Regions from separate parts of the Cetobacterium sp. 2G large genome, predicted to be linked through region 2. Evidence: riboswitches for the same ligand, from Rfam matches in the RefSeq annotation. Region 2 holds a riboswitch; each other region holds the start of a gene.

Region 1 (3,290 bases), 430 kb from region 2:
TTAAGTGCAGCGATGGATACAGTAACAGAAGGAGACTTAGCAATAGCTTTAGCAAGACAAGGTGGAATTGGATTTATACATAAAAATATGAGTATAGAAGATCAAGCTGCTGAAGTAGACAGAGTAAAAAGAAATGAAAGCGGAATGATAAAAAATCCAGTAACTTTAACTAAAGATTCTACAGTATGGCATGCTGAAGAGATAATGAGAAGATATAAAATATCAGGATTACCAGTAATTGAAGAAGATGGGTCATTGATTGGTATCATAACAAATAGAGATTTGAAGTATAGAAAAGATATGGATCAATTAGTAAGTGACATAATGACAAAAGAAAATTTAGTAACAGCACCTGTTGGAACAACATTAGAAGAAGCAAAAGATATATTATTAGAAAATAGAATAGAGAAATTACCAATAGTTGACGAAAATGGAAAGTTAAAAGGACTAATAACAATAAAAGATATTGATAATTTAGTAGAGTATCCATTTGCATGTAAAGATTCTCAAGGAAGATTAAGAGTTGGTGGAGCAGTTGGTGTTGGAGCAGATACTTTAGAAAGAGTAAAAGCTCTAGTAGAAGCTGGTGTAGATATAATAACTGTAGATTCAGCACATGGTCATTCAAAAGGTGTTATGGAAAAAATAAAAGAGATTAGAGAAAATTTTCCTAAGTTAAACATAATTGGTGGAAATATAGTAACTGCAGAAGCAGCTTTAGATTTAATAGAAGCTGGAGTAAATGCTGTTAAAGTAGGAGTAGGACCAGGATCTATTTGTACAACGAGAGTTGTAGCTGGAGTAGGTGTTCCTCAATTATCAGCAGTTAATGATGTATATGAAGTTTGTAAAACAAGAGGGATTGGTGTTATAGCAGATGGTGGAATAAAACTATCTGGAGACATGGTAAAAGCTTTAGCGGCAGGAGCAGATTGTGTAATGTTAGGAGGATTATTAGCAGGAACAACTGAAGCCCCTGGAGAAGAGATGATATATGAGGGAAGAAGATATAAAGTATATGTAGGAATGGGTTCAATGGCAGCAATGAAAAGAGGATCGAAAGATAGATATTTCCAAAATGATGCTAAAAAATTAGTTCCTGAAGGAATAGAGGGAAGAGTTTCGTATAAGGGAAGCTTGAAAGACGTTGTTTTCCAATTATGTGGAGGAGTAAGAGCTGGAATGGGATATTGTGGAACATCAACAATTGAAGATTTAAAAGTTCATGGAAAATTTGTAAAAATTACAGGAGCAGGATTAAAAGAGAGTCATCCGCATGATATTATTATAACTAAAGAGGCTCCAAACTATTCTAAATAGATATAAAAAGTTGACTTTAATGTTTTGATTGATTATAATTAAAGAGAAATCTTTATTTATAAGGCAAAGTAGGGGAAACCCTATGACGCAAAGCTATAGGGTCTTTAAAATGGCAGCCAGCTGCAGTAGTCTTTGTGATTATTGCAGTTTTTTTTTGCAAAAAATTATTTATGGAGGAAAAAATGAAAAAAATAATATTATTATATTTAATGTTAGTAAGTTGTAGTATTTTTTCAAAAGATAACATTAATATAACAATACCATCAAATACAACAGATATGTATTTGTATAAAGATTTAGAAAAAGGTGAATATCAAGGAGTTTATATAGATATTTTTGCAGATGTATTAAAAAATAAAAATATAAGTATAAATTTAGATGGTGAAGATAGTGACGTTGTACTAAGAACGATTGAAACTCTTGATGGGAAGAGAGTGTATGATTATTTTGATACTCCAATGATATATAGAGTAGGAGTTGTTGTTAATAAAAATTCCACACTTTCCAACTTAGGAAATGTAAAAAATTTGAAAGTAGCATATATTCCAAATCAACATGGATTAAAAGAGTTTAAAGAAAGATACAACAACTTAAATCTAGAAAAAATCGAAGTGAAAAACTTAGACGAAGGATTAGAAAAACTTTCAGAGGGAGAAGTTGATGCTTTTATAGCACAAGATTGGTATGATAAAAATTCAGGAGAAACAAATTATAAACTTTTAGAGAATATTAGATATAACGAACAAATAGCAATTAAGAAAAATTTGAAAAATATTCATAAAGAGATAGAGGAAACTATGGACACTATAGAAGGAGATAGTTTTCAAAAATTATTATCAAAAAATAGAATAGAATTTTATAAGTATTTACTAAAAGATACACCAAGTTATGAAAAAGTAAAGGAAAGCTATAAAACTATAAAAGTGAAATTAGGAAAAGATAAATTTATGTTACCTTTTTACTATGAACAAAAGGGTATTTACCAAGGATTAACAGTTAATATAACTAAAGAGTTAGAGCAAATAATAGGGGTGCCATTTGTTTTTATAAAAAATGGAGAATATGATATGGAAGGAATAGCCATTGAAAATAGTGAAGGTAAAAGTAAAATTAATTATACAAAACCATACTATGAAATGAAATTATCAGTGGCAAATAGAAAATCTGATGGGTTTATACAAAATATTTCAGATTTAGATAAAGCTAAAATATTAGTATTAAAAGGGGATTATAGCTGTACTTATTTAAAAAATATACTAAAAAATAGTCAGATAATAGAAGTTGAAAGTTATGAAGAGGGATTAGAAAAGTTATTAAGTCAAGATGGTGAATATTTAGTAGGTTATTTTAATATATTGACGGGAGTAATAAGTAATAATTTTTTAGATGATAAAATTAAAGTAGCTGGAATATTAAATGATTCTTTTGGAGTTAGTTTTGGAATTTCAAAAGAACAAAAAGAGTTATCAAATTTAATAGAAACAATATTAGAAAGTTTCACTGTTGATAAAACAGTTATAGATAATAATTTGTTAAAAAATTCTATAGTTACTCAAAATTATAAATTAATTTTAAAAATATCAATACCAGTAGTAATATTTATATTTATTTTAATAATATTAATAGTTAAATCTGAAAAAAATAGAAAAAAAGCTGAAGAATTAAGTTTTTCATTAATCGAAGTTTTAGAGATGGCAAATCAACTAAATGATGAAGATACAGGAGATCATGTGAAAAGACTAGGGATGTATTCAACCCTTTTATCTGAAAAGGCAAATGTTCCTACAGAATCAAGAGAGAATATTAAAAGATTTTCTTCTTTGCATGATATAGGAAAAGTTGCAATTCCATCAGAAATTTTGAAAAAACCATCTAAATTAACTAAAGATGAATTTAATAAAGTGAAAGAACATGTAAATATAGGGTATGATCTAGTAAAAAAATTAAAACTAGGAAAAGTAGCTGAAAAT
Region 2 (3,290 bases):
TCTAATCTTTCTAAAAGATTTTTCTCACCATAATATAAATAAAATTCATCTCCAGATATTCTAAAAGTATTTTCTCTTGGAAATACATCTAATAAAAGTTTTCCAACTTCAGAAAGAACTGAATCCCCTTTACTATGACCATATTTATCATTAGTTTTTTTGAAATTATCTAAATCGATTACAATAACAGCACCTTTGATAAAATCATTTTTTTTACAAAACTCATTAAAAAGATACCTGTTGGGTAGATTAGTTAATTGGTCATACTTTAAAGCTTTTGTTAATTTTTTTTGGAAAACTATTTTACTAATTAGTACTAAAAGTATAAATATAGTTATATACCAAATTTTTTTCTTTTCCTCAGCTTCTTCAGTTATGTTGAGAACATATTCTTTCTGGTCTATTTCAACAAAATTTCTAATTTCATTTTTATCAATATCCCCAATAACTGCAATTGCTTTATTAAAAATATCTCTTAAAATTTTTTGTTTTTTTGAAAAAGCAAAATTAATAGGAATATCTTTTATTTTTATATCTTTATGTTGTTTACCACAGTCTCTATCATAGATGTTATATGGGCTTATTATATAACCAACTTCATCTTTTTTAAAAGCTTCAAATAACTCTGCTGTGGAGTTGTATATTTTCATATCTTCCTCTATAAAATATTCTTTACCAATATCTTGAGACTTTCCATCTTTTAAAACGCCGACATTATAATCACCACTATCAATATGGTTAAGTAGATGCATTGGGATATAATCGATTGCTTCTGAAAAGATATAGCTAGATTTTCCTTCAGCAGTTGTTGAAAGTGTTAAAAAATCAATCTCTTCTTGTTTAAATTTTTTTTGTATATATGTCCACTTTTTCCCGTTGTAGGTATATTTTATTGGAATTTCAATAATACTAGCAATTTTATCAATATATTCAGGTAGTATTCCAATAAATTGATCACTATTTTTAATATATATACTTAAAGAGATGTCATCTTCAAGAGAAGTTGTTATAAATTTCTTTTGTGATAAAAAATCTTTTTCCTCTTCAGTTAAGCTATTTTGGAATCTTTCTCTTTGATAGTATAATGGAAGATTTTTAAAGTGATTAGATATTTTTTTACTATATTTTTTATTCAAAGCAGTATTTATGTGAGGTAATAAATACTCATATTTTTTATTTACACCAATGCAAACAGGAGCTAAAAATGAGACTAATAGTCTATTTTGAGATTTGAGAGCGATAAACTCTGAGTCTAAGTAAAAATTATCTTTAAAATCATCAATATTATCAACTTCTACGATATTTGCATCTATGTTGTTTTTTTCTAAAAAATCTTTTAAATGCTTTATGGGAATTTCATCCCCTTTAAACACATAAATTGTTTGATTCATTAAATCATATGGTGAATCTAAAGGAATTTTATCAGAAGCGACATATAGATTTTCACTAAAAATAGGTTTAGAAAGTAATATATTGTTTTTTCTAACAGTGTTTTTTGTGACCAACCCTAAGGCATCGATAGTTCCCTTTTCAAGATTATTATGACTTTCTCTCCAAGAACCATGAACTTCTTTTACATTTAATTTTAACTCATTTTTAAAGAGGTCACGGATAATTCCATTGATAGAAATACCATCAATTTCTACTTCAGTCTCTGGATAGTTTTGAATTCCTAGGTAAAAAGTATTATCATTTGAAAAAGCTACCATTGTCATAGTTAAGAATAGTAGTAGTTTTAAAAATCTATTTTTTAATAGTTTCAACTTTGTCCTCCATTTATTTTATCTAAATACAAATTTAGCTTGTAAAGTTATTCTTATTTAGTAGTGACTAAAAATGTGTATTTTTTAGGTGGACTAATCCTAAAATAAAAAAAACAACAATTTTATAAAAAAATTGTTGCAACTGGCTACCATTTTACAGGTCCTATAGCTTTGCGTCATAAAGTTTCCCTTATTTTGCCTGCTTGTTTGAATAAGCATTCATATGATATATTATAAATGTAGTTTAATCAATTTGAAATTTACTGTAAAAAAGTATGTAGAGAATTTCAATAAGTTTTATAAAATATTTTATATTGTAATTTTAAAAATGATAGAGTATTATTAAAATATAGATAAAAGGGAGGATAGGTATGAAATTATTATATTTAGATACAGAAACAACTGGATTAACTGATAACTCTGCAATAGTTCAAATAGCTGGTGCTATAGAGATAGATAACGAGGTTGTAGAATGGTTTAATATTAGATGTAAACCTCATAACGGAGCAGATATTTCAGAAAGTGCTTTAAAAACTATAGGATTTACAGTAGAAGAACTTAACAAAGAGCAGGAGCCAGAAGAGGCATTAAAAGAGTTAGAGAAAATTTTTTCAAAATATGTAGATAGATATGATAAAAATGATAAATTAGTTATGATTTGTCATAACTATCCATTTGATTTTAGAATGTTATATAATTTTTATAATAGATTAAATAATAGATTTATGGGAAGCTTTATTGATTTTAAATTAAACGTATGTACTCTTAATTTAGTAAAATCACTTCAAGTTATGGGAATTTTACCAGTTTTAGAAAACAATAGATTAGAAACGTGGTGTAAACATTTTAATGTTTCACTAGAAAATGCACACGATGCTTTAGAAGATATTAGAGCAACAAGAGAGGTTTATAAAAACATAGCTAAAGTTCTTGAAAAAGCCAAATAATTAAAAAATTATAATAGGAGGAAAGATGAAAAAGGTATGTTTAGTTATAATGTCAGTAGTTTTAACAAGTATGGTATCTTTAAGTGCAGAGATGAAATCAATGAAATCGGAAACTCAAAGAGACAGAGAAGTTGAGGAAACTTTAATTAAAACTTATTCTCTTAAAAGAGGAGAGGATATAGTTCACTACATGTATAATAAAGTAGATTTAAATGGAGATAAAAAACCTGAAGTTATAGTTTATGCATATGGACCTATGTTAGGAGGCTCGGGAGGAGATTCCGGACTTATTTTAAAAGAGGTTAGTGAAGGATATCAAGTTATATCTGAACTATCATTAGTTTGTACACCAATAATTATAAGTGATAATAAAACAAAGGGATGGAATGACATTATAATGGAAGTTTCAGGAGGAGGAGCAACTCCTGGACAAGCAATATTAAAGTTTAATGGAAAAAAATATCCCTCTAATCCATCTACTCAACCTATGTTAGGAAAAGATGCTAAAATAAAAGGAGTTAAAATTTTAGCAGATGAATTTGTACCAAATGTAGGAATACCTTTAGAATAGTTTTTAATA
Region 3 (3,290 bases), on a different contig from region 2:
TTCTCTCTAAGTTTAAAGGAATTATTATTTTCCTGATCCTGCTGCTTCATAAGTTACTGTTAATGTTGGCATAGCATCTGTAGAAACTTTATTGTCATAAGCTCCTGATCCTGCTGTTGTTGGAACTGAACCTGCTGCTATTGTAGATGTTATTGTTCCTAGATGCTCTCCTCCTGAAAGTGGTGCTTTATATTCGTAAGAATCTACTCCAATATTAGGAGCATTCGTATCTCCAGTCCCATTTACAAGTCTTAAATTAGAAGTTATTTGATTTGCAGGAATTGCTGCTGATCCAACTTTTGTTAAAGTTGTAGTTGTCTTATTTAATGCGATAGTTACATTACCATTATTTTTTGTATCAACTGCTCCATCCGTACCAGTCACTTTAACTTTGAAATTTTTAGCTATTACTGAATCTCCTTTGTCACTTCCTCCAACAATTTTATGATCTAATAAAAGTTCATCTAATATTGTTCCTGCCTCATCTGTTATAACTAGTGCATTAGCTGGCTTTACAACCTCTGCTATTACTCTTACTGGTACTGATGCTCCATTTTCTTTATCTCCTGGGTTTGCTGCAAACGCCGCCATTGATAATGCTATGATTCCGAATAAAACTTTTTTCATTTTGTTTCCTCCCATATGTATTTTTTTTATTTATGTTCCCTAATATATATCAAGTTTTTTGATATTAAAGTTTTTTCTTAGTTATCTCTTCATATGTTGATGAATCTCTAAGTCTAATTCCAGATATATCACTCTTTTTCATTTTTTTCATAGTTAGAACTACATCCTGTGTTGCTTCAACTCCTATTCTTCCTTTTTCCAATGTTTCATATCCATCGTTATTACCAATGATATCTATGTTATACCAAATACCTCTTTTAGAAGTATTATTTTTAACATTAAAAGAGATTACTGTTTCCTTCTCTTTATTTTCACTTATTTTTAAGTTACTTATTTCTAATTTTGGTTTTAAATCCCCCACATAGGCTACAATTTCCAAATTAACATTTAATGCCATACGTGCTGCTGCTGCAACATTTTTTCCATCATCTTTTGCTAATTCTGGTACAGGAACTGATTTAAAGTTTAAAAATGTTGAGTATTCTCCCTCTGAAGTTCCTTTAGGTGCTTTTATATAAACTTTTAAAGTGCTCTCACTTCTTGGTTTAATTGTTATTATTTTAGGACTAAACTCAATCCATTTATCCATATGTCCTTTATACTCACCTGTTCCAGGTAGTGGTACTATTTTAAATCTTTGTGTTTTTGTGCTGTTGTTATACATTGTAAATTCTTGGTAGCCTCCCCCACCATCTATACGTTTTTCAAAAAATGTTGGTGTAATATGAAATGGAAATGTTATAGAAAAAATTAGTAAAAACATTAAAATAATTTGATAAATTTTCCTCATTTGTCCCCCCTAGACTATTTTGTAATTTAAAAAACATTGTATTTTCCCATCCTTTTTTTAGTAAAAAAAGACGATTTTTAGACTAAAATTTATGGAAATAAAAAAGCACTTAGCTTTTGTATTTATAATTACAAAAGTTAAGTGCAACTGGCTGCCATTTTAAAGGCCCTATAGCTTTGCGTCCTTCAGTTTCCTAAAGTTTGCCGTATTGAAATGCTATTATATATTATTTTTTTTATTTTTTCAATTAGAAATTTTTTTATTTTTTTTTAAAAAAACTTCTATAATACCAATAAAGTTTTTTATTTCAAACCATTTCAACTTTTATTAGTACACAATATTGTAGTCAAATTAATATACAAAACCTAACTTATTTTTCCTTTTTTTTGAAAAAAAGAAACAAATAAAAAAATTAATAATATTTTTGAAATTGCTAAATATATTGGACGATATCTCGCGCGTCCTGCAATAGCTGAATATAGGATTACTGATATTACGGACTCCTCTGTTACATTTTGGTATCAAAAACCTGACTCTCCAAAGAAAATATTTCTAACTCTTCCCATGACTCAATTTATTGGAAGATTATTAGCACATATTCCACCTAAAAACTTTAAAATGATTAGAAGATTTGGGCTATATTCTAGAAGATATAAAAATAAAAAACCCAAGAAAATTAAGCTTTTTAAAGGCAAAATTTCTTGGGCTGAACGTATTTTTAAAACCTTTAAGACGAATCCATTAATTTGCCCTAAATGTAACTCTAATCTTGTTCTTTTAGAAATATTCCATATTAAATATGGTGTAATATTTCCTAAAACTGGTTTTTCTTAATACGTTAACTCAAATAACTATTCACCCGCACAACACCTGCGGTATTTTGTGGTATTCACAACTTTGAGCTTTCGCATTATTATACTATTTTTTTTGTCTTATCTCAAATTTTTCAGTATTTTTTTGCCTAAATTTTTTCTATAATTTCCTTATATAATAAAAAAGCATTCTTTTAATTTAATAAAAGAATGCTTTCTATATTCAATTATTTATTTACTCTATTAACTCTCAGAGCATTAAATTTATTTTTGTAACTCTCTTTTTATCATTATTTCTAATAATTTTGAATAATCAAACTCATAAGTTTTGCAAATTTCTTTTCCTAAATATTCGTATAACGAAAGAAGTTCTTTTACATCTGTTCCATCAATTTCAGTTACGATTTCTTCATCGTCCAACATAATACTTAATTTCATTCCCCTTAGCTTATTAAATTAACTATTACAAATAATCTACTAAATTAAATATTAAATTATTTTTTTATTTCTAATAAATTATATATTATTTTTTATTTTTTTTCAATCATAATTGCTAAAGGAACTATTCCCTATTCTAAACTACAATCTATCGTCTCTAACACTAACAAGTTTCTAACTAACTACTAAACAAATAAGAAAATATTATTCTAAAAAGGATATATATAAAAAGAAAGTAAAAATAAATAGAAATACTAAATGAGGTGAATCTTATGATAAGAGCTTTTAAATTAATGTTTTGGTTTTTATTTATCCCTTTGCTTAAAATGATACCAACAGACACCAAAGAATTTTTAAAAAATCCTAAAAATAAAGATATAATTTATCCTGATGAAACTCTTTATTCAGCTTACAATAATTCATTTAATTCTTTTTTAATAACTAACACTAGAATAGTTAGTGTTTTTAAATTAAGAAATAGAATAAATATATTTTCAGTTCCACTTTTCCAACTAGGAACTTTATGTACTTACAGCTTTAAACCTCTTAATTTAAAAATGATATGTATAACCTCTTCTCCTGGGTATAACTTTTACTGGTTTTTCAAATATGGTGTGAATATG

Evidence for each region. A riboswitch is a leader RNA that binds a small molecule or an ion and turns the genes downstream of it on or off. The one in region 2 is predicted to bind cyclic di-GMP.
Region 1: linked by a shared signal. The riboswitch ahead of H5J23_RS08955 (HD domain-containing phosphohydrolase) and the one ahead of H5J23_RS06900 (GGDEF domain-containing protein) in region 2 are both predicted to bind cyclic di-GMP.
Region 3: linked by a shared signal. The riboswitch ahead of H5J23_RS12065 (hypothetical protein) and the one ahead of H5J23_RS06900 (GGDEF domain-containing protein) in region 2 are both predicted to bind cyclic di-GMP.

What each region holds. Positions count from the first base shown of each region.
Region 1 covers NZ_JACHTH010000005.1:1,277,041-1,280,330, reverse strand. The annotation lists gene guaB (IMP dehydrogenase) at 1-1,320, shown strand, start outside; cyclic di-GMP riboswitch class I at 1,373-1,448, shown strand; gene H5J23_RS08955 (HD domain-containing phosphohydrolase) at 1,503-3,290, shown strand, end outside.
Region 2 covers NZ_JACHTH010000005.1:851,250-854,539, forward strand. The annotation lists gene H5J23_RS06900 (GGDEF domain-containing protein) at 1-1,763, opposite strand, end outside; cyclic di-GMP riboswitch class I at 1,898-1,973, opposite strand; gene H5J23_RS06905 (3'-5' exonuclease) at 2,135-2,710, shown strand; gene H5J23_RS06910 (hypothetical protein) at 2,736-3,281, shown strand.
Region 3 covers NZ_JACHTH010000007.1:315,883-319,172, forward strand. The annotation lists gene H5J23_RS12060 (hypothetical protein) at 25-627, opposite strand; gene H5J23_RS12065 (hypothetical protein) at 692-1,417, opposite strand; cyclic di-GMP riboswitch class I at 1,557-1,632, opposite strand; gene H5J23_RS14350 (transposase) at 1,829-2,251, shown strand; gene H5J23_RS12075 (hypothetical protein) at 2,494-2,667, opposite strand; gene H5J23_RS12080 (hypothetical protein) at 2,940-3,290, shown strand, end outside.